DNA from 3 places in the Brevibacillus sp. MER 51 genome. Region 3 is predicted to be linked to each of the others. Evidence: riboswitches for the same ligand, from Rfam matches in the RefSeq annotation. Region 3 holds a riboswitch; each other region holds the start of a gene.
What was found. A riboswitch is a leader RNA that binds a small molecule or an ion and turns the genes downstream of it on or off. The one in region 3 is predicted to bind S-adenosylmethionine.
Positions count from the first base shown of each region.

Region 1: another riboswitch for S-adenosylmethionine. It lies ahead of M3630_RS14630 (BMP family lipoprotein); the one in region 3 lies ahead of M3630_RS18350 (2,3-diketo-5-methylthiopentyl-1-phosphate enolase).
Region 2: another riboswitch for S-adenosylmethionine. It lies ahead of metH (methionine synthase); the one in region 3 lies ahead of M3630_RS18350 (2,3-diketo-5-methylthiopentyl-1-phosphate enolase).

Region 1 covers NZ_JAMAUS010000006.1:110,858-118,138, forward strand. Annotated here, with positions in the region: gene M3630_RS14625 (methyl-accepting chemotaxis protein) at 1-1,050, shown strand, start outside; SAM riboswitch class I at 1,203-1,325, shown strand; gene M3630_RS14630 (BMP family lipoprotein) at 1,525-2,553, shown strand; gene M3630_RS14635 (ABC transporter ATP-binding protein) at 2,660-4,189, shown strand; gene M3630_RS14640 (ABC transporter permease) at 4,164-5,234, shown strand; gene M3630_RS14645 (ABC transporter permease) at 5,221-6,135, shown strand; gene M3630_RS14650 (sulfite oxidase-like oxidoreductase) at 6,177-6,842, shown strand; gene M3630_RS14655 (nucleoside phosphorylase) at 6,844-7,281, shown strand, end outside.
Region 2 covers NZ_JAMAUS010000003.1:134,540-141,820, reverse strand. Annotated here, with positions in the region: gene M3630_RS07720 (bifunctional homocysteine S-methyltransferase/methylenetetrahydrofolate reductase) at 1-1,136, opposite strand, end outside; gene metH (methionine synthase) at 1,182-4,628, opposite strand; SAM riboswitch class I at 4,728-4,829, opposite strand; gene M3630_RS07710 (YjcZ family sporulation protein) at 5,043-5,150, shown strand; gene M3630_RS07705 (YcdB/YcdC domain-containing protein) at 5,218-7,281, opposite strand, start outside.
Region 3 covers NZ_JAMAUS010000008.1:164,987-172,267, forward strand. Annotated here, with positions in the region: gene M3630_RS18320 (spore germination protein) at 1-356, shown strand, start outside; gene M3630_RS18325 (GerAB/ArcD/ProY family transporter) at 356-1,456, shown strand; gene M3630_RS18330 (Ger(x)C family spore germination protein) at 1,453-2,571, shown strand; gene M3630_RS18335 (1,2-dihydroxy-3-keto-5-methylthiopentene dioxygenase) at 2,623-3,135, opposite strand; gene M3630_RS18340 (methylthioribulose 1-phosphate dehydratase) at 3,149-3,805, opposite strand; gene M3630_RS18345 (2-hydroxy-3-keto-5-methylthiopentenyl-1-phosphate phosphatase) at 3,809-4,477, opposite strand; gene M3630_RS18350 (2,3-diketo-5-methylthiopentyl-1-phosphate enolase) at 4,474-5,688, opposite strand; SAM riboswitch class I at 5,774-5,951, opposite strand; gene M3630_RS18355 (sigma-70 family RNA polymerase sigma factor) at 6,082-6,600, shown strand; gene M3630_RS18360 (anti-sigma factor) at 6,600-7,281, shown strand, end outside.

The sequences.
Region 1 (7,281 bases), on a different contig from region 3:
ATGCGTATTGTCACGCTTCTCATGATGATGGGAGCCGTCACGTATCTGTGTCTCGCTGGACAAGCCTCCCTGCAAAAAGCGCACGACGCAAGGCAGGAAGCGGAAGAGAAGGAGCGCCGTTTGGGAGAAATGCTTTTGAACATCCAGCAAATGACCGAGCAGCTGGATCGTACCAGCGATCATGTGCATGAGCATGCGGAAGGTACGAAGCGCAATACCGATGAAATGATGGTAGCCTTCAAGGAAGTCGCCGTCGGTATGGAATCGCAGGCGAATTCTACGGTGAAGATCGAAGAAGAGGTTCAATCCATCGATCAGGAAATCGAGGCAGTCACAACACAGACCAACGCAATGAAAACAGAATCGCAACAAAATAACCGTCGTCTGACAGAAAGTGTTCAGATGATGAACGAGCTGTCCTCGCAGATGGAGCAAATTGTACAGGCAGTCAATGTGGCAGCCTCTACGATTCACCAGCTCAATCGACAGGCGAATCGCGTAGAGGAAATTGTCGGCGCTATTAATCAGATCGCGACACAAACGAATCTCTTGGCACTGAATGCGGCGATTGAATCGGCGCGTGCAGGCGAGCATGGTCGGGGATTTGCTGTTGTAGCGGATGAGGTACGCAAGCTGGCAGAACAAAGCGCGACAGCTACGCAGGAAATTACCGACATTCTCAAGTCACTCCACCAGGAAAGTGAGAATGCGGTGCAGCATATGAGCAATGGGGAAGTGTCTGTTGCAAAAGGCCAAGAGCTGGCCGTAAAAACAGTGGCCTCCATCGAAGCCGTGCGTGCCGGGATGATGGCCTTCCTGGAAGCTGCTGATCAAGTAAGCTCCAGCATGGACCGGGTAAAAGTGCGTTCTGGAGAAGTTGCCATCGAGATGTCGACCATTACAGCGGTAACCGAGGAATCGGTAGCCAACCTAGAAGAGCTGTTTGCGACAGCAGAAAACCAGCATCAAAAAGTGCGTGAGATTACGGAAGAGCTGGGCGAGTTGAATACGTTGTCGCATCGCCTCCAGCAAACCTTTCACGTAAATTAGAGGCTGTGCTTCTCGCCAATTTAATCGGTGCTGAAAAGACGAGTTTTTAAACTTTTATTCACTTTTAGAAGTGTTTGGAATTAGGAAAAAAGAATTGCATTTTTGAACCGTTCTGCTAGAATGAATTCCATTGTAACTGAATATATTCACCTACCTTATCAAGAGCGGCGGAGGGACTGGCCCGATGATGCCCGGCAACCACTGATCATGTCTATGCATGAACAGAAAGGTGCCAATTCCTGCAAAACCTGTACCATGGTTTTGACAGATGAGGAAGAGAACGGCTACGTACGCAAACTCTTCCTCCGGGAAGAGTTTTTTTGTGTATTTGTAAATGGGGAGGGGGAATAAACGAACGATAAATTAATTTTATAAGATAATATTCGTAAATAGTATTGAAAAAATAGGTAAAAAGCCGTACATTACCTAATAGGATAAAGAAAAACGTAAAGTTCGGATAGGGAGAGATACATCATGAAGAAGTTATTGCTGGCATTAACGACATTCGCAGTATTGGCAACAGGGTGCTCGACTGGAACCAGCACACCTGCAGATCAGCCAGGAGGACAAGTAGCAGGACAAGAGGGCGCGGCCAAAAAGCGAATTGCCTTGATTTTGCCCGAGAAAATCGGTGTAAATCCGTTCTTCCAACAAATGGATGAAGGGGCGAAGAAAGCCGCACAAGAGCTGGGCGCAGAAGTGAAAACAATCGAATCTACGGACCATGGAGCGATTGAAGAAAATCTGCGTGTAGCTGTTGCAGAAAATTATGATTTGATCATCACTTCTTCCTTTACATCAGAGGATGCATTGAAAAAAGTAGCTACCGAAAATCCTGACCGTAATTTTGCGATTATTGATACCGTAGTAGATTTGCCAAACGTACGCAGTGTTACTTTCCGCGAGCAGGAAGCGGCTTACCTGGTGGGAGCAGCAGCAGGCTTGGCAACGAAAACGAACAAAGTAGGTATGGTTGTCGCTCTTGATATTCCGCAGTTGAAAAAATGGACAGTTGGCTTCGGAGAGGGCTTGAAAGCGACGAATCCAAAAGCAGAGCTGATGGTCAATTATGTAGGAAGCTTCACTGACCCGGCAAAAGCGAAGGAGTTGGCTTTGCTCCAAGCTTCCAAAGGCGCTGACTTCATTAACGGTGCAGCAGCAGTAGGCGATCTCGGCGTTTTCGAAGCAGCGAAGGAAAAAGGCTTCTTCACAGCAGGTCAGGACGTTGACCGTACCACGATTGACCCAGAGCATATTGTTCTGTCCCAATTGAAAGGGACTGACGCGGCAGCTTATGAAACCGTGAAGACCTTTGTAGAAGGAACGTTCAAACCAGGTGTTGTGGCGTACGGCTTGAAGGAAAAAGGTGTTGGCGTAACCTATGTCACGCACGAAAGCAAAACGCCGCTGAACGCTTTTATTGGACAAGAAGTCGTGGATAAAGTGAAAGCGATCAGCGATGAGATCGTAGCGGGAACTCGCCAAGTACCAGATAAATTCTAAACACGCACGTCAAAATGCTTGTGCACAGTGATGGATGTGACCGACTACGGCTGTGTAGTCGGTCTTCCATTTTCATAAAAGGACGTACAGAAATGAGGGAGTGGGAATGACCGAACGCTTGGAAATGAGGGCCATGACCAAGAAGTACGGAGATTTTACCGCCAACGACAAGGTGTCGTTCTCACTGGCAGCAGGAGAAGTCCACGCGATTGTCGGGGAAAATGGGGCGGGCAAAACGACACTGATGCGGATGCTGTACGGGATGGAGCAGCCGACGTCGGGAGAGATCGTGTTAAACGGCAAGCCAGTTGTTTTTCGCGGACCAGAGGACGCGATTCGAAATGGAATCGGGATGGTTCACCAGCACTTTATGCTCTTCGGAGAATTCAGTGTGGCTGAAAATATCGTGATCGGATATGAGCCGAGGCAAGCGGGTTTTTTCAAAAGAAAGGACGCGGAGGACAAGGTGCGGGCGCTGAGTGAGCAGTATCGCATTCCGATTCAACCGCAGACCAAGGTAGCGAATTGCTCGATTGGGGAACAGCAACGGGTCGAAATTCTGAAGGTCCTGTATCAGGGAGCGGATATTATCGTGTTGGACGAGCCGACCGCTGTCCTTACCCCGCTGGAGGTACGCGACCTGCTGCAAACGATTCGAAACCTGGCAGAGAGCGGCAAGAGCGTCATTTTGATTACACATAAGTTGCAGGAAGTCATGGAGGTAGCCGATCGTATTACGGTATTGCGCGGGGGCAAAGTGACGGGAACGGTTTCGCGGAATGAGACAAATGCGGACGATTTAGCCAGATTGATGGTTGGACGTGAATTGCAGGAGCTAGCTGAGCGAGTTCCTCTGGATAAAGGTCCCTTGTTGCAGGTGGAGAATCTCACCGTTCGAGAAAAGCAGACACTGCTCGATCAAGTCAGCTTTACCGTACATCACGGAGAAATCGTAGGAATCGCTGGTGTTTCCGGGAATGGCCAATCCGAGCTGCTGCAAGCGATCAGTGGCTTGCGAGCGGCACAGGAGGGCATGGTGCGATTAGGTGGCAAGGACGTGACGAACAAATCAGTAGCCACCATACGGGATGTCGGCTTGGCGCATATTCCGGAGGATCGCTACCTGTGGGGAGCGGCCAAACTCTCAAGCGTCGAGGAAAATGCGTTGATGGGCTATCAGCGAAAGCCTGCATACAACCGCCGCGGTGTCGTTTTGCGGGAGAAATTCCGCCAAGTCGTAAAAGGCTGGGTTGAGAAGTTTTCCATCAAGACGGGCTCCCGACAATTGCAGGAGCTGGCAGGAAATCTGTCAGGTGGAAACTTGCAAAAGCTGATCGTAGCAAGGGAGTTGGGACATGAAACCCCGTTTTTGATTGCGGCTGAGCCTACACGAGGGGTGGATATCGGTGCCATGGAGTACATCCATCAGGCGCTGATCGAAAAACGCAATCAGGGGGACGCGATCTTGCTCGTCTCCTCCGAGTTGTCCGAAATTCTCGCCTTGTCTGACAGGATTTTGGTCATGTATAAAGGGCGAATCGCTGGAGAGCTTTCACGCCTGGAGGCAACTGAAGAAAAAATCAGCGTGATCATGGCGGGAGGAAGCATTCATGGCAGCAATCAAAGAGCTATCTAAGTCATTGGTGCAGCCGATCTTGGCTGTCGTTATCGGTTTGTTGACCGGTGCGCTGGTCATTGCTGCGGTTGGCGAATCGATCTTGGGCACCTACCAGGAAATGTGGAAAGGGGCCTTTGGCAGTTTTTATTTCTTTACGTCTACATTAGCGAGAGCCACGCCTATCATGCTGATTGCCTTGGGTCTTTCCTTTGCATTTCGGGCAGGGGTATTCAACCTGGGGGCGGAAGGGCAAATGGTGCTGGGTGCCGTCAGTGCTGCGCTAGTCGCGATCTATTTGCCAGCACCGGGAATGGTCAAAATTTTGGCGGGTATTTTCGCAGGAATGGCGGTTGGCGGGTTCTGGGCGTTGTTGCCAGGCTTTATGGAAGCGCGCTTTCGCATTCCATTGCTCATCTCTACGTTGCTTTTCAACTATATCGCGGTATTGTTTGCGAGCTATCTCGTGACAGAGCCATTCCGGGATCGCACGGGCTCTGCGGCACTTGCACAGACTGTCATGCTGGAGAAAAGTGCGTGGCTTCCGAAGCTGTTTGCCGGGATGAGCGTGCATGCAGGATTTTTGTTTGCGATCGTTGCGGCACTGATCTTGTTCTGGGTCCTTCGTTTTACACCTTTTGGCTATGAAGTGAAGATGCTGGGTCAAAACTCGCTGTTTGCTCAATACGGAGGCATTAATCGCATTCGAGTCATGCTGACAGGTATGTTTGCCAGTGGTGGATTGGCTGGCTTGGCGGGAACCGTCGAGGTAATGGGGGCGCACTATCGTTTTGTGGACGGGGCGCTGACTGTACCGGGCTTCGCCTGGACGGGCCTGATGGCAGCTCTGCTTGCGAACTCGCACCCGCTTGGCATCATTGTGACTTCGATCCTGCTTGCTGCTTTTCAGACAGGAGCCATGGGTGTAGAGCGGAATACGGATGTGCCGCTGGAGCTGGCAAGTGTGATACAAGCCGTATTGATATTGTTCATCTCCGCCAAGTTCAGCTACGACTGGTGGAAAAAGCGGAAGGCAAAAGGAGGGGAATCGCATGGAGCTCTTTGATTGGTCCCTCCTCAGTTCTACCATTCGGATGGTCACGCCGATCTTGTTGGCAGCTTTGGGTGGAGCGCTCTGCGCACGTGTTGGAATTTTTAATGTTGGCTTGGAGGGATTGGTACTGGTCGGTGCCTTTTCTGCGATTGTCGGCAATCATTTTACCGGGAATCTCTTTCTGGCCGTTTTGATTGCAGCACTGGTCAGCATTGTCTTTTCACTCTTATTCGCATACATGACGATCAAGCTTAGGGCGAATGAAATCGTCGTCGGTGTGGCGATTAACTTTCTGGCGCTAGGGTTGACGACATTTGCATTACGGGCGATCTTCGGTGTCAAAGGGGCGTTTTACGATAAGGATATGGCTGGCTTGCCAACCGTCGAGATTCCGTTCATTCACGATATTCCAGTCATCGGAGGCATTGTCTCTGGTCATTCGCCGCTCGTGTACTTTGCGTTTTTGGCGGCGATTCTGTTGTATGTGTTCTTTTATCGGACGGTTACAGGCTTCCGCGTCCTCGCAGTTGGTCTGAATCCCGTTGCGGCACGTAGTCTCGGTCTGAAAGTGACGGCGCTTCAAGTGCTGGCGATTGTAATGAGTGGCGCATTGTGCGGGATTGCAGGGGCACAGCTCTCACTGGGGCAAGTCACGATGTTTACAGAAGGTATGACGGCTGGTCGAGGCTTTATCGCATTGGTAGCGATGATGATGGGGCAGTCGCATCCACTCGGTATTTTGGCTTCGAGTCTTTTGTTCGGGTTGATGGATGCCCTTAGTATTCGTTTGCAGGGCTTTTCGCTTCCGACGCAATTTACGGCGATGCTGCCATACGTGCTGACAATTGCGGCGATGTTCTTCTTGAAGAACAAGAGTCAGATCGGTAACGACAATCAGCAGAGCACCCGTTAAACACAGGCTATATAGACAGCAAAGACAGGGGGAAATGCGATATGAACAAGGCAGATCGGATCAAAAGAATGAAAGTACCCGCTCCGGTGGGACCGGGACTCGCCAGACGACTTCCGCCAGGACAAATCCTGACAGAGCGCTTTCCCATTTTGCATGAGGGAGACGTGCCAGTGTATGACATGAATGAATGGACGCTGCGCGTTTTCGGAGAGGTAGACCGGGAAGTGACGCTCACCTACGAAGAGATCATGGCGATGCCGCAGGTGACAGTGACGAGCGACATTCACTGCGTGACGCGCTGGTCCCGTTTTGACAATGCGTTTACAGGTGTGCGTTTTCGTGATTTTCTACAGGCGATTGGCGTGACTCCCCGAGCGAACTTCGTCATGCTGCATGGTGATCACGACTATACCGCCAATGTGCCGCTCGCTGATCTGGAGCGTGATGATGTGCTGCTGGCTCACTCCTTTGATGGAGAGCGACTAACGGACAAGCACGGCTGGCCGCTTCGCCTGGTTGTTCCTCATCTGTATTTCTGGAAAAGCGTGAAGTGGATCAGAGGAATTGAATTTATGACGGAAAACAAGCCCGGCTTCTGGGAGCAAAATGGTTTTCACTTGATCGCAGACCCGTTCCGCGAAGAGCGGTTCTCCGGTGAAGCGTTGCCGATCCCAGAGGATGAGTGGGAGAAAAAGGAGTTCGATTGAGATGTTGACGAATCTAAAGGTAGATCCAGAACAACTGCCAAAGCGTGTCATCGTATGCGGTGATCCAAAACGTGCAGCCTTGATTGCATCGAAACTCGACAATCAGCGTCAAATCGGGGAAAACCGCGAGTATCACAGCTATGCGGGTACGTGGAAAGGCGTCGAGGTAGCGGTAGTGAGCCATGGGGTAGGCGCACCGGGAGCAGCCGTATGCTTCGAGGAGCTGGCGAAGGGCGGCGTGCAGGTCATCATTCGTGTAGGAACTGCCGGGTCATACCAAAAAGAAATCGAGACAGGCAGCCTCGTTATCAGCTCCGCGGCGGTTCGCCAAGACGGCTTGACCAGTCAATTGGTTCCGGCGGGCTTCCCGGCTGTTGCCAATCGCCATGTCGTGGACGCGCTCGTACAAGCAGCGGGAGCAAACGCATCAGACTTGAAG
Region 2 (7,281 bases), on a different contig from region 3:
ATGTTGCTCATCCGAACTGTCGCCAACGAATTATCCGCCAGCGTAATCGCGTCCGCTCCTGCTTTGTGCAGCTCGCAGCATCCGTGGATAAATTGGTCTGCATCCAGATCACGTGGCGGATCAAACTCGACAATGATCGTCGTTGCGGTTTTTACGCGCTCGACAATGCTCGGTTTCTCCCTCTCCCTCGTGTTCTGCACAGAAATCGTAGGACGATCTCCAGCTACGATGGTCGGGTTAACACGCGCTTGCGGCTCCAGTGACTCAAGTGCATCCGCAATCGCCTTCACATGTGCAGGTGTGGTTCCGCAGCATCCGCCAATCAACCGAACCCCCTGCTCACGCAAACGAAGCGCACTCTGTCCAAAATATTCAGGTGATGATTTAAAAGCGTATTCTCCGTCAGTCATCCCCAGACGTCCTGCATTCGGGAATACGGATAAGAGTGCATCTTCTGGAATCACTGTATTTTCAAACGAGCGTAAGAGTTCAGCGGGACCAAGGCGACAGTTTAGTCCGATCACGTCAGCGCCCGCGGCTTTCAGCTCAGAAAAGGCATCTGTCAAAGCGTAGCCATCACGTGTACGCCCTACCTCCAAAGTGGCTAACTGCGCGATTACGGGTACATCTGTGAGCGGGCGGATTACCTCGATCGCCAGAAGCAGCTCCTCCAAATCGAGGAACGTCTCCAGAATCAGTCCATCCACGCCCGCATGCAACAATGCGATTGCTTGTTCCTCATACTGGTCACGGAATTCATCCAATACCTTTTTCTTCACCCGTCCAGCCAAAATCGATCCGATGCTGCCAGCTACATACGCATCATCCTGTGCAGCTTCCCTTGCAATGGCGACTGCAAGCCGGTTAATCCTCGCTACTTTATGCTCCAAACCGTAACGGCTCAATGCATCTCGGTTGGCAGAATACGTATTTGTCTCCAGGAAACGTGCACCCGCCTGGTAGTAAGACGTATGGACTTCATGCACCAAACGAGGGTTGGACAAACACAGCTCTTCAAAGCTGACGCCAACCGGGACGCCCAGCCCGTGCAGTTGGGTCGCCATTGCACCATCTCCGACTAGGAGGTGGTCTTTCAAGTAGGCTCGTAAATCTTTCTTTCTCGTCGTCAACTCCATCCCTTCTCTCCCATTTTCATATATACATGGTCAAACTCCGTCGTTTTAGACTTCAAAAATAGATGGACCTGCATTGAAGTAACGCGCTTCAGGGTGAGCAAATACCATCGCCGATACGGAAGCCTCTGGCTCCATCATGAAGCCCTCTGTCAGCTGAACGCCGATATCCTCTGGACGCAATAGACGGAACAACTGCGCCTGATCTTCCAGGTTCGGGCAAGCTGGGTAACCGAAGGAGACACGAATGCCCTGATATCTAGCTCCAAAGCGCTCTAGCATCGTCATTTCAACAGGGTCTGGTATACCCCACACGTCGCGCATGACGTGATGAATTCGCTCAGCAAATGCCTCTGCCAGCTCCAATGCCAAGGCTTGGAGGACATGAGAGCGCAAGTAGTCACCACGCTCTTTTAGCTCTGTAGATTTTTCGCGAATCCCGCCCCCAGCCGTTACGGTCAGGAATCCGACATAATCCATTTCCTTGCTCTCCACCGGTCGCAAGAAGTCGGCCAGGCAAAGATGAGGTTCTTCCAGCTGACGCGGGAACGAAAAGCGCTCCAGCAACTTGCTGTGGTCTTTTGGATCATAGACCAAAATATCGTTGCCATCTGACTGAGCCGGGAAGAACTGATACACACCGTGGGTCGAAATGGTTCCTTTTTGCTTCGCTTCATGCAATAACTCTTCCACAATGCCGTACAGTTCCAGTACCTTCTCGTCGCCTTCCTCTATCAATCTATCTACATTTCCGCGTACGCCGAGGTGTTTTCCGAGGAGCATCCGCAGGTTCAAATACGGTTGCAGATGGCTCAGCGGGTATTGTCGCAAAACATGTCGTTCACAATCGGGCGGCAGATGGATTGGAACGGTTCTGCTGATGGCTGAACGAGAGGGCAAAGGTGCTTTTTTCTCCTCGACAACAGGCTGAGCCGTTGCGACTGCTTCCAGCAGATGCTGCTGTTCCTCTACCAAGCGATCACGTTCTTCTGGATTTTGCAGACGATTCACGAGCTCCAGACCATCCATGGCGTCTTTTGCGTATAAAACAATTCCACGGTATTCCGGTGCAATCCGGTTCGATGTGAATTTGCGCGTCAATGCCGCACCGCCAACCATCATCGGGATATCAATGCCTGCTTCACGCAGGTCTTGTGCGGTAATGACCATTTGCTGCGCGGATTTTACCAGGAGTCCAGACAGACCGATGGCATCCGGCTTTTCTTCTCTGCATGCGGCAATCAGTTGCTCTGGCGGTACCTTGATCCCCAGGTTTACGACATTGTAGCCGTTGTTTGACAAAATAATTTCCACGAGGTTTTTTCCGATGTCGTGTACGTCGCCCTTGACTGTCGCCAGCAAGATTTTCCCCTTTGCAGCGGCATCGCTTTTTTCCATGAATGGTTCTAAAAACGATACGGATGCCTTCATGACTTCCGCGCTCTGCAGTACTTCTGCCACGATCAACTGGTTGCCGTTGAACAGGCGACCTACCTCTTCCATCCCAGCCATCAACGGACCATTGATGATCTCGAGCGGTGTGTATTTATCCAAAGCCAGCTTCAGGTCTTCCACCAGACCATCCTTGGAGCCTTCGACAACATAACGGGCCAAACGTTCTTCGAGTGTTAACGAGGAAACTTCCACACGGACTTCCTTTTTCTTTTGACGATAAAATTCAGTGAAGGCCGCCAATGTCTCGTCATTTGTCTCGAATAGAAGGGCTTCTGCCAGCTTTCTCTCGTCTTCTGGAATCGAAGCGTAGCGCTCCAGCTTTTCCGTGTTGACGATGGCGTAATCAAGCCCTGCGAGAGTAGTGTGGTACAAGAAGACCGCATTCAGCACTTCCCGACCCGCAGGAGGCAAGCCGAAGGAAACATTACTGACACCCAGGATCGTCTTGCAAGCAGGCATTGCCTGTTTGATCAAACGAATGCCTTCTACGGTTTCCTTGGCAGAGCCGATGTATTGTTCATCCCCTGTCCCTACTGGAAAGACAAGTGGATCAAAAATAATATCCTGTGGCTTTATTCCATACTGGTTGACGAGAATGTCATACGAACGTTGCGCGACCTCCAGCTTCTTTTCGCGAGTGATAGCCATACCCGCTTCTTCAATCGTTCCGACGACAACGGAGGCACCGAACTTGTGAATAAGCGGAACCACTTCCTCAAATCGATCCAACCCGTCTTCCAGGTTAATCGAGTTGAGAATGGCCTTCCCTTGCGAATAGCGAAGTCCCAGTTCCATGACCTTGGCATCTGTCGAGTCGATCATGAGCGGTGCTTTTACTTTTTTCACGATGAACTGTAGGAATTTTTCCATATCTTCGTATTCATCACGGTCGGGGTCAGCCAAGCATATATCGATGACATGTGCCCCACGCTTTACTTGGGCTCGGGCAATATCAGACGCTTCTTCATAGTGACCAGCTGCAATCAGATCACGAAATTTTTTGGAACCGATGACATTGGTCCTCTCCCCTACGAGCAAGGGACGATTGTCATCTTCGACGTAAACGACCTCGATCCCGGAGACCGCGCTCAGCGGTTCTACAGCAGCACTGCGCGGCTTGCAGTCTTTCAATGCTTCTGCCATCGCTTGAATATGGTCAGGCGTTGTTCCGCAACAACCGCCAGCGACGTTGATCCAGCCCTGTTCCGCGAACGCCCGCATTTTCGAAGCAAGTCCCTGTGGCGTTTCATGGTAATGACCGTTCTCATCTGGCAAGCCTGCGTTCGGATAACAGCTGACCGCACATTGGGCAATTCCTGATAGTGTCCGCAGATGATCACGCATGAACTCAGGTCCTGTCGCACAGTTCAGACCTATAGAGACAGGCTTTATATGCTCCAAGGAGACGTAAAACGCCTCGATATTTTGGCCCGCCAGCGTCGTGCCCATCGGCTCAATCGTACCTGACAGCATAACGGGGAGCTCCTGTCCAAGCTCTTCAAAAGCTTTGCGAATCCCGATCCCGCCAGCCTTGACGTTCAACGTATCTTGCGAGGTTTCTAAAAGAAGAACATCGGAGCCGCCGAGAATCAAACCTTTTGCCTGACGATAATACGCCTCGATCAGTTCTTCAAAGGTGACACCGCCTGTCAACGAAAGGGTTTTGGTCGTCGGTCCCATGGCACCTGCTACAAAACGCGGCCACTCCTCCGTGGAATAGGCATCCACCGCTTCTCTGGCCAAGCGAGCTGCCGCTATATTGATCTCAAGGTCTTTCTCTGGCACATCGTACTCGGCCAAAACAATGGAAGCAGCACCAAACGTATTTGTCTCGACGATGTCTGCGCCTGCCTCTAAATATTTCTCATGAATGGAACGAATCACATCTGGTCTGGTCAAGTTCAGGAGTTCATTACAGCCATCATAGGCTTCACCGCCGAAATCATCAGCAGTCAGATTCGCCTGTTGAAGCATGGTGCCCATTGCACCGTCCAGAATCAGAATTTTCCGGGAAAGCTGTTCGCGAAAAGTTGGTTTCATTGACGTGCCCCTTTTCTCCCTTGCATCTGGGTAAATAAAAAAATCCTCTTCTTTGAAAGAAGAGGATTTGTCAGCAGATACGAAAACGCCTGAGACATCCTCTTATCTTTCAAAGCACGTAGCTTTGCTGGAATTGGCACCGGATTTTTACCGGTTGCCGAGGCTTCATCAGGCCAGTCCCTCTGCCTCTCTGGATAAGAGTCGTACACTTGTCATTTAGTTGGTTTGCGAAATGTCTTGAATGTTTGCAAGTATCTTAACACCCCCTTTGTCTCCCCGTCAATTGTGAATTGTCTATTTTTTACTGAGCTTCTCTTCTTACCCGCCCATTTTTGCCTAAGCTGGGCATCCGCCCAGTCCAATATCGGCATTCGTGTATAGACTGGAGTATAACGGAAAGGAGGGGAAACAAAGATGAGTACATCTTTCTGCGGTAACGGATTCTTCGGTGACTGCTTCGCAATCGTGCTCGTGCTGTTTATCCTGTTGGTTATTATCGGGTGCTCGTGTGACGACTGTTAGATAAGTGTGTAAAAAAGGCTATCCCAAAAGCCATCAGGAATGGCTGCGGGATAGCCTTTTTTTCTTGTTATTTGGTGATGATCTTGCCTGTCACAGCATCCAGAGTAATATATTTGAACGCCAGCTTTTCGTCACTCCACGGCACATACGCCAGCTTTGGTTGAGCTAATTTTTGCCCATCCACATCTCTCCTCAAATAGACCAGCTTTAATGGCATGACTCGTAAATACGCCTCAACAGCATTGTCTTTCGAGACGATCTCGTCGGATGCTGGAAGCTCCACCAACTCGTGCGTCTCTCTGTAGTTTTCGAACTTTGTCACTTTGCCAGAAGACGGATCGACTGTTACTGAATAAGCCGCTTTTGGCCAGCGATCCTGTACTGGAATGCCATCCTTGCTCATGAGATATCTGAATTCCCATTCGCCCGAAGACACAGGATTCGTTTCGTCTGGCTGTATGACTTTCGCCAATTGCACTTCTTTTATGCCTGGATCAACGTATTTAGGCAGAAAGGCAAGTGCAGCCTCTTCCGCTTGCTCGCGTTTGACTGTCACTGCTGTATCGGATCGCGGTGACCCCAGCCCGACGACACTGCCTGTTTCTGCGAGAACTTCTACGCCGATATACTTGTCATTTTTATCATTCCAGACGTATTCCTTGCGTCCGTCACGGTTACTCTCTCTATAGGTCGAGTCATCCACTTGTATGCCGAATTCCGCTTGCAGCAACGCTTTTGCCTCATCCTTGGAGCGAACCTTGACGTATTCCTTTGGAGATTCGATCGGATGTGCTTCCTTCGTATTCAACTGATCATAAGCAAGCCCGTTATCTCCCGTTCCATACACCATCTTGCCATTGGTCGCGTCGATATACCACTCCTGACCATCTTCACGTCCTCTTTGCATGAAGGAAACAGCTGGTGTGTACTCCAGAATGGGCTGCCACATATCCCCTTGATTTGATTGTGGCTGTATTCTCGGATTCTGCACGTACCGAAGCTTCATATGCTCGCTCAGCTCTTTGATGGCTACCTCTTCTGACACAGCAGTCGATACATCCGGGTACTGCGACGGCTCAAATGATTCGAGCCCCTTATTGAAATATTCGAGGTGGCCAGAGTCGGTTGTTTCGATGCTTATTTCATCAGACAACACCGGCATCCCGTTATAGTATCTCAGGTACAATCCCGGATGGTTAGCGTCCAACAACCGATAGTTCTCGCTATCAGCCCCGAGCAGCTTGTTCAGGAACTGTCGCTCTTGCTCCAATGCTTTTGCTCCTTCTGCTCTTTTCTGGCTCTTTGCTTCCTTTTCATCCTTAAACAGAAGCCTATAATGTTCCAATGCTTGACCATTGCCAGTGATCACAAGAGAAACTTCATGACCCTCTTTGTTCGTTTTCCCCAAAATGAATGACATGCCATCGTGGTTCTTTTCTTTATCCAAAAGAAGAAGGGATGGGCTCAAATCGGGCATGGCATCTGTCAGCTTGGTGAAAAAGGCTTGTTCGCTCTTGTTCAATCGCCCGAAAAACGCGACTTGCTCACGTTCGTCAATTCCAACCGACAATACGTCGAACGGAACGGGCTGGCCGTTTTCGATCCGTTGATAATTCACGCTCATCCATGGGCCTTTTACCATATGCTCGTCGGTGTAGATCTGAGTCTCGACGAGCTGATAGGTCTTACTTTCCTCCCCCAAAAAAGCTTGAAGAAATGCGCTTGCTGCTTTCGCCGCAGTCTTGGATGATGGCAAGTTTATCTCCTTCTGTTCTTTCCGCTCACCGTTTATTGTAAAGCTCTCAATTTGTCCTGTCTGTGTATCATAGACAACATTGGCACGCGCAGTATCCCCTTCCAGTAAAGTTAGTGCACTGAATCCATAGCTTGTACGATCCACTCTTATTGTCATTTTGCTCAAGGCTGGAATCACTTTTTTCAATGGTAAGACGGCATCTTCCGCCGACACCATTACACTGTTCTGATTTGCCTCTTTATTATTTGTTTTCGTAGCAGTCGTTGCAATCGCATTCGTTACATTTTTGCCATTTGGCAACTGTGGAAACCAGCCTTGCTGGTGCATTCCCACAGCAGTAACCGCCAAGCAAGCTGCCAGCGAACCAGCCACGAA
Region 3 (7,281 bases):
GGATTGTGAGCAATATTATGGTGATCGTCGTTGCATTTACAGCGATCTCATCCTTTATTATTCCGAACTACGATATGGCCTCGGCAGTCAGGCTTATTCGTTTTTTGATGATGATCCTCGCTGCGATGTTTGGGTTCGTTGGAATTATTGTGGGATTAATGGCACTGATTGGCCATTTAATTACGCTGGAATCATTAGGCGTTCCTTATGGAGGCCCTCTTGCTCCTGTACGCTTCGGCGATTGGAAAGATTTGTTTATCCGCCTGCCACTGTGGAAAATGAAAGAGCGTCCCCAGTCAGCCCATACGATTGAAGAGGAAAGACAAGGCGATAATCGGCCAAGGGAGGACGGGTGATGAAAAAGTATACGTACAACCAGTTGAGCGTCCTTCAGTACATTCTCCTCATTCATGGGGCACAAGTGGGAATCGGAGTATTGACGATTCCCAGAGAATTGGCGGAGAAAGCGAGCACCGACGGATGGATATCGCTTTTGATCGGATGGCTTGCAGCAACGCTAGTCAGTCTCGTCATCACGAACATGATGAAGCAGTACCCGGAGAAGACGATTATCGATATATTTCCATTGATTCTGGGCAAGTGGCTCGGTCGTGTCGCTATTGCTTTGATGTCCATTTATTGCGCGGTTGCAGCGTTCGTTTTGCTGATAAATGCCACGGGAATCATTAATGTATGGCTCCTGTCTCAAACACCCGCCTATGTCGTTGTGTTCCTTTTTACGCTGCCGACTTATTTTGTTCTCCAGGGAGGGGTTCGCGCCATAGGAAGGTATGCCGAGCTTGTATTCTATCTTACACTTTGGATACCTTTTGTTATCACGACGGCTTATCGAGAGGTTCATTGGTTGAACTTGCTGCCAGTAATCAAGGAGGGCTGGCATCCGATCTGGGAGGCGAGCAAATCCACGGTACTCTCCTTTCTTGGATTTGAGTTTGGTTATTTCGCCTACCCTTTTCTTCAAAAAAAGCAATATGCGCCTCTTGGCATTGTCATTGCGAATACATTGACGATGCTCGTGTATATGTCTGTCATCATCGTTTGCTTTGCTTACTTTAGCCCCGATGAAATCACGCAGTATACGTGGCCTACGCTCAATTTATGGAAAGCCATTGAGTTCCGCTTTTTGGAACGTGTCGATATTCTCTTTCTCTCTACTTATATGTTTATATTGTCAACGACTGCAATACCGTACATTTATTTCTGTGTCTTTTCATCCAGTCAGTTATTCGGCATGAAGGATCACCGCAAGCATTTGCGCCTGTTCCTTCTTCTGGTACCAGTGGCGCTATGGTTTTATACGCCATCCTTTATCGATCTGAAGAAATCGATACAAATTTGGAGCTATGCAGGCGTGGTATTTGCTTATGCACTTCCTTTATTGGCTTGGGGGCCGATCAGGCTATCGAAACGAGCAGCAGGGGGGAAAAAAGCATGAGGGCATTTGCTCAGATTCTGCTATTGAGCTTGCTGGTAACCCTGTTGGCAGGTTGCAAGGATCAAATCAATTTGGAAGATGCCACTTTATCGCTCATGGTCGGAATTGATTTGAACGAAAAAAACGAGCTTCTCTTCTATATCTCAAGCCCTGTGTTCAGTCGGGAGGCAAAGGAAAAATCTGAGGAATACGGTATCCGGTCATCTACGATTAGAGAGTCGCGAATGGGCTTTGACGAGCGAGTAACAGGCTTGACCCAAGCAGGCAAAATCCAGGTGCTTGTGTTCGGGAAAAAACTGCTGGCTCACCCGGACTGGTTTCGGTTGCTGGATGTCGTTTTTCGGGATGCAAAGTTCAGTGTCAACGCTCGCATGGCTATGCTTGATGGTCCGTTGCATGAGCTGTTTGATTATAAACCAAAGGACAAACCTCGTCTGTCCATTCATGTAACAACGCTAATTGACACAGCCAATAAAAGAAATCTGACAGTAAAGACGAGGGCGCAGGAGCTCCATCGGCAAATGTATGAAAAAGGGATGACACCTAGCTTGACTGAGTTGAAGAAAGAAAAGCGGGCGGTCAAGGTAGTAGGGACGGCTTTGTTAAAAGAAAATGGAACGTACGTAGGCTCGATAGAACCGCGGGATACGATTCTTTTACAAACGCTGCTCCATGAAAAACAAGGGGAATTGTCTGTCACCATCCCGATTAAAGAGTCGAACGCTCAAAAACAAATTACGAAAGACAGGATCAGCTTTTTTATCAAGGGCGTCCAAAAAAAAGTAAAAACATCTTATCAGAACGGTCGGTTTCATTTTGACGTTCATTTCAGGTTGCGAGTATCCATATCAGAGCGAATGTTTCCGTACGACATGCAAAAGGACTACAAAAAAATGGAGCGAATGATCAGTGACGAGTTGCAGAAGGATTACATGAAGTTAATCAAGAAATGCCAGGAAACCGGTATAGACCCGTTTGGGTTTGGTCTCTATGCGCGTGCTTATGAATATAAGGAATACAAAAAGGTAGAGGATGATTGGACGAAGGCGTTTTCCAATGCCGTTGTTGAAATCAAGCCAGACGTATCGATCAAGGGAAATGGTGTCATAAAATGAAGGGTGAAAGACAAAACCCCCTGGCAATCAGTAAATGCCAGGGGTTCGTTATTAATAGATCGCTTCCCAGCCTGCTGGAGTGACGAACAGACGAATCGCCTTGATTTTGCGGTCGTCCATCAGGGTGAAGTAGTGGCGGTAGTTCGGTGGTACGGAGATCAGATCGCCTGGCTCCAGCTCGACATCGAAGTAGCGACCGTCTTTGCCCTTGATAGCGAAAATACCGTGACCATCGACGCAGAAGCGGCACTCATCATCGGTGTGGTGATGCTCGCCCTTGAATTTCACCAACAGCTCGTCGAGGTTAGGTGTTTTGTCAGAGAGGACGATAATGTCCGCTGTCAAGTAACCGCGACGTTGGCTGATTGCATCGATTTCCGGTTTAAAGGTGTCGAGAATCTCTTGTTTCTCCTCGTCTGTCGGGCTGTAGTTATCACGGTGCTTTGGATCAAGGCGATCCACGCCCCATTTTTCATAAATGATCTCTTGGGTATCCAGGAAGGAGACAACTTCCTCGGGTGCGGAAATGTACTCATTGTTGTCGTGAAAACGAATTTGTGCCATCGTTTATTCCTCCTTAATTGGTGGTTGTAGTGGACACGACTGCTTGGCGCAATTGTAGCCAGCGGGCGTGATACTCGAATAGGAACTCAAAAGCTTCCAGGTGGCGCTTGGCCTCGAAGTCATTGCCGCCCCACGTGTAGATACCGTGGTTACGGATGAGTACGCCGGGAACTTCTGGTGTAATCACTTTTTCAATTTCGGTAGCCAAGGTCGGAATATCAGCAAAGTTCTCAACAATCGGAACAGTAATGCGTGCGTTTTCTTCCCAGATTCCGAGTCCCTTGATCAGCTCTTGTCCTTGAATGGAGAAAGCCCGTTGTCCAAAGTACAGCTCGGAAATGAGGTTGTTCCATACGGTATGGACGTGGAAGCAAGCCCCTGCCTTCGGGAACGTTTTGTATACGACGGCGTGGATGAGTGTTTCTGCGGAGGGCTTGAGAGCAGTTTCATCCACCGGACGAGAGTCTTGATCCACGACCAGGTAATCTTCGGGGGACAGCTTGGTTTTGTCTTTGCCGCTTGCCGTTACGGCAAATTGCAAGGGATCGTTTTGTATTTTAATAGAGAGATTGCCACTGGTGCCGGGAAACCAGTCCCGGCGGGCAAATGTCAGCTTGGCGTCATCCAGACGGCGAAAGGCATCCAGACGTTGTTCGAGTGTTGCAGTCATGAATTAGACGACCTCCTGTTGGACTTGCTGTAAAATGCGAATCACATCGTGGAACGTGGCAAACTTGCTATGCGGCAATTGCAGCTCTTCCGCCTTGTCAGCGAGGAAGGAACGGGCAATCACATAGTCAGCGATTTTGGCTCCAGCCAAATCAGTGATGGAGTCGCCGATGACGATGCGGAAATGAGTTGCTGGATCGTAACGACGGATGATGGTCGTCTTGCACATGCCGCAGCCGTTCGTGCAATGTTCATCGCAAGCGTTGGGCCACGTAATGGTGATACGCTCGCCGCAGAAATCACTGCCATTACAGTAGATCGGTACATCGGTAAGATCGAAGGGTGCCAGGATAGGCTCCAGGAAAAAGTCGATACCGCCACTCGTGATCAACAGCTCGATGCCTTCTGCGCGGCAATAGCTCACAAATTCAGCAAATCCCGGGCGAATGGTCGCTTCATGGACAATAAAATCGATAATGTCCTGGCGCAAGGAGGAGGGCAAGAGTTGAAACAGCTTGCCAACCCCTTCCTGAACGCTTATTTTTTGCGAAAGGATTTGCTCCGTCAAGCCTTCCCACTCAGGGGGAGCAAACTTGCGGACAATCGCTACAATGTTGTCTTTTTCGGTAATCGTTCCGTCGAAATCGCAGAACAGGACGAGCTTCTTGCTCATCGTGCGCCACCCCACTTTTCCAGGGCGATCGCCAGCTCTTGTGATTCAGCGGCAGCCTCTTCCAATGTTCGGCCTGCGGTGACTGCCTCAATCGCGGCAACAAAAGCTTTTGCTCCTGCGGTTGCTCCACCAGGATGACCGTGGATTCCGCCCCCTGCATTGACGATTTGATCGATACCGAAGTCTTGATACAGCTGTGGAACCAGCCCCGGATGAATGCCGGCAGACGGAACCGGGAAGGAACGTCGTACACTATTCAGTGGGTCAGTCAAATGCTTGGCGAGCTGCAACGCTTCTGTTTTGTCCAGGGCGACATTGCCGTACGGAGACGGGAAGAGCACCAAATCCGCCCCAGCTACACGCATCAACGTGCCGAGTAGAAGCGGGGTGGCGATACCGTAGTCAGGTGAAGGATAGTAAGCCCCTGCCAAAGCCGGATGTGCCATGATCGGTACTTGTACATCAGGATCGGCTGCCAAGCGGTGCAGAGCATCGAAGCCAAACGCCAGCACGTTGAACAAAAGGCAGTCAGCACCCGCCTCTACCGCACGCTTCGCTTTTTCGTTCAGCTCATGCACAGGTCCAGTCAGGTTGGCTGCATAGAGGACGAGCTTGCCTGTTTCGGCTTCGGTCTCCTGGGCGATCTGCTTGAACGCTTTGATCCGTTCGATAAAAGGAGCGCGGTCGTCTGCAAAGAAGATTTCGTCATCTTTCACGAGATCAACTCCGCCCAAGGCTTGTGCTCGGAATTGTGTCTTCAAATCGTCGAAAGGAAGACCCAGGCACGATTTGAAAATGCTCATCAAGAGTGGACGGTCATGTGCCCCTAAACGTTCGCGCAGACCATCAATGCCGAACTTCGGTCCAGGAAAGGCCTGAAGGAATGAGTCAGGGAAAACAACGTCAACGAGCTTGATTTTGCCATCCATCGACAGTTTACCGAATATTCCGGTCAACAAGGATGGAATGTCTGCTGTAAAATTGCGAGTTGGATAGCTAACGGTAATCAGACCGCGTGTTTCTCCGTTTTCCAGTGTCGCAATCGGTGTCGCGCTCACGGCTTCACCGAGATACGGCGCTAGCTCAGCTTGCTTGGCAAGCGGCAGGTCCGTCCAGGAACCGACTGTCATGCCGACAGCAATGGCTTGCGCTTTCTTGTTCAAGTCTTTTGCTTGTGTGAGATAGGTGACGAGGATACGTTGTTCACTCATGGTACGCCTAATCCTCCTTGAATTATTAAAAAAGCCTCCCCATTGAGCGGGGAGGCGGTTCTCGACTATGAAAGCGTCTCGTCTCCTCTCATCTCTCGGGTCAGTAGCCGAAACGAGCCCAAAGTGCTCGATCTCGACTCTTATCCGTTGGAATTAGCACCGTTTCGCTATCCAAGGTACGCAATTATGAGCGTACGAATCATGGTATAGCGCCGGTTGCCGGGCATCATAGGGCCAGTCCCTCAGCCAGCTCGCGATAAGAGTTATTCGTTTCCCCCATGATATGACGTTCATTGTCAGGAGTCAATCTTTGTTTTTGTAGAGAATGTGCAGCAAGTTATGAGAAAAATGAGACCAAGGTGAAACTTTTTGGCAATTCCTTCGTGGTAAGGGATGAAGGGGTGTGAACGGCTTGGGAAAGTAGGTCTGGAGGATGTGTACCAGCTGCATGTAAACGATATTTACCGCTATCTTTTTCGGCTGACACGAGATGAGAAGCTGTCAGAGGATTTGACACAGGAAACCTTTTGTCGCGCCTTCTCTTCCTTGGACGACTACCGTGGGGAAAAAGTACGGCCCTGGCTGTTCAAGGTGGCCTATCACGCTTTCGTGGATGGTTATCGCAAGAGGACGAAACAACGATTTGCGTTTGTAGAAGCCCTGCCAGAAAGACCTGATCATTCGGCGGTTGATCCGGCTGAGCATGTCGTGAATCAGGAGCTGTGGGAAGTGGCCCACGACTATTTGGAGAAGCTTCCGGAAAAGCAGAGACAGGTCATTTTGTTGTCTGCATTGCAGCTTTCCTATGCGGAAATGGCAGAGGTACTCGGGATTGAGCTGGCAGACGTCAAGCGTTCCTTGTTTCGGGGACGACAAAAGATGCGGCAGTTGTGGAGGGAGGAAAGCCAGTGATGAACAAGGATGAGAATCATCGCGAGCAAAGGCTGCTTGCTTATTTGCGTGGGGAAATGGCGGAAGAAGATTCAAAACTATTCGAGGAAGAAATAGCGGCTGACGTGGAGTACGCACAGCGGTTGGAAAGGCTTTTGTTGGGGGAAGAAACGGGGGAGGACAAGGTGAAAATAAACCAGCCTGAAACACTGTCGGCTGAAAAACAGCGTGCCATTGTGCGCCGGGGGAAATGGAAAAATCGGTTGTCCAACGCTGGGTTCACCATAGGGATTCCCTTTTTGGCCGGAGTTGTGTTGCTGATTTTGAATGGCTGGGTCGGGTCGCTGATGCATGAAGATCTGTTCCGCGTTGCGAAGTCGATAGTCAATTTTACGCAGCCAGGTGTGAGAGTGGGGAGCAGTGGCTCGCAGGTCGGATTGCTGTACGGAAACATCAGTATGGAACTACGTGAGCGGGTTGGGGGGGAAGAAAAGGTCGCGGGTCGTTTTGAGAGTACGAATGTGCTATGGAACGTGAATGCCAAGCCGCAATGGACGAACGGGGTCAGGGAACAGAAGCTGTATTTCCGTTATCCGACAGACGGGGAAATGGGGGATACGGAATCTCGCACTGTACCTGCCTGGACAACGATGGAGAAGCTACCTGAGGGGACCGTTTCTCAGCTCGCGATTTCCTTCGATC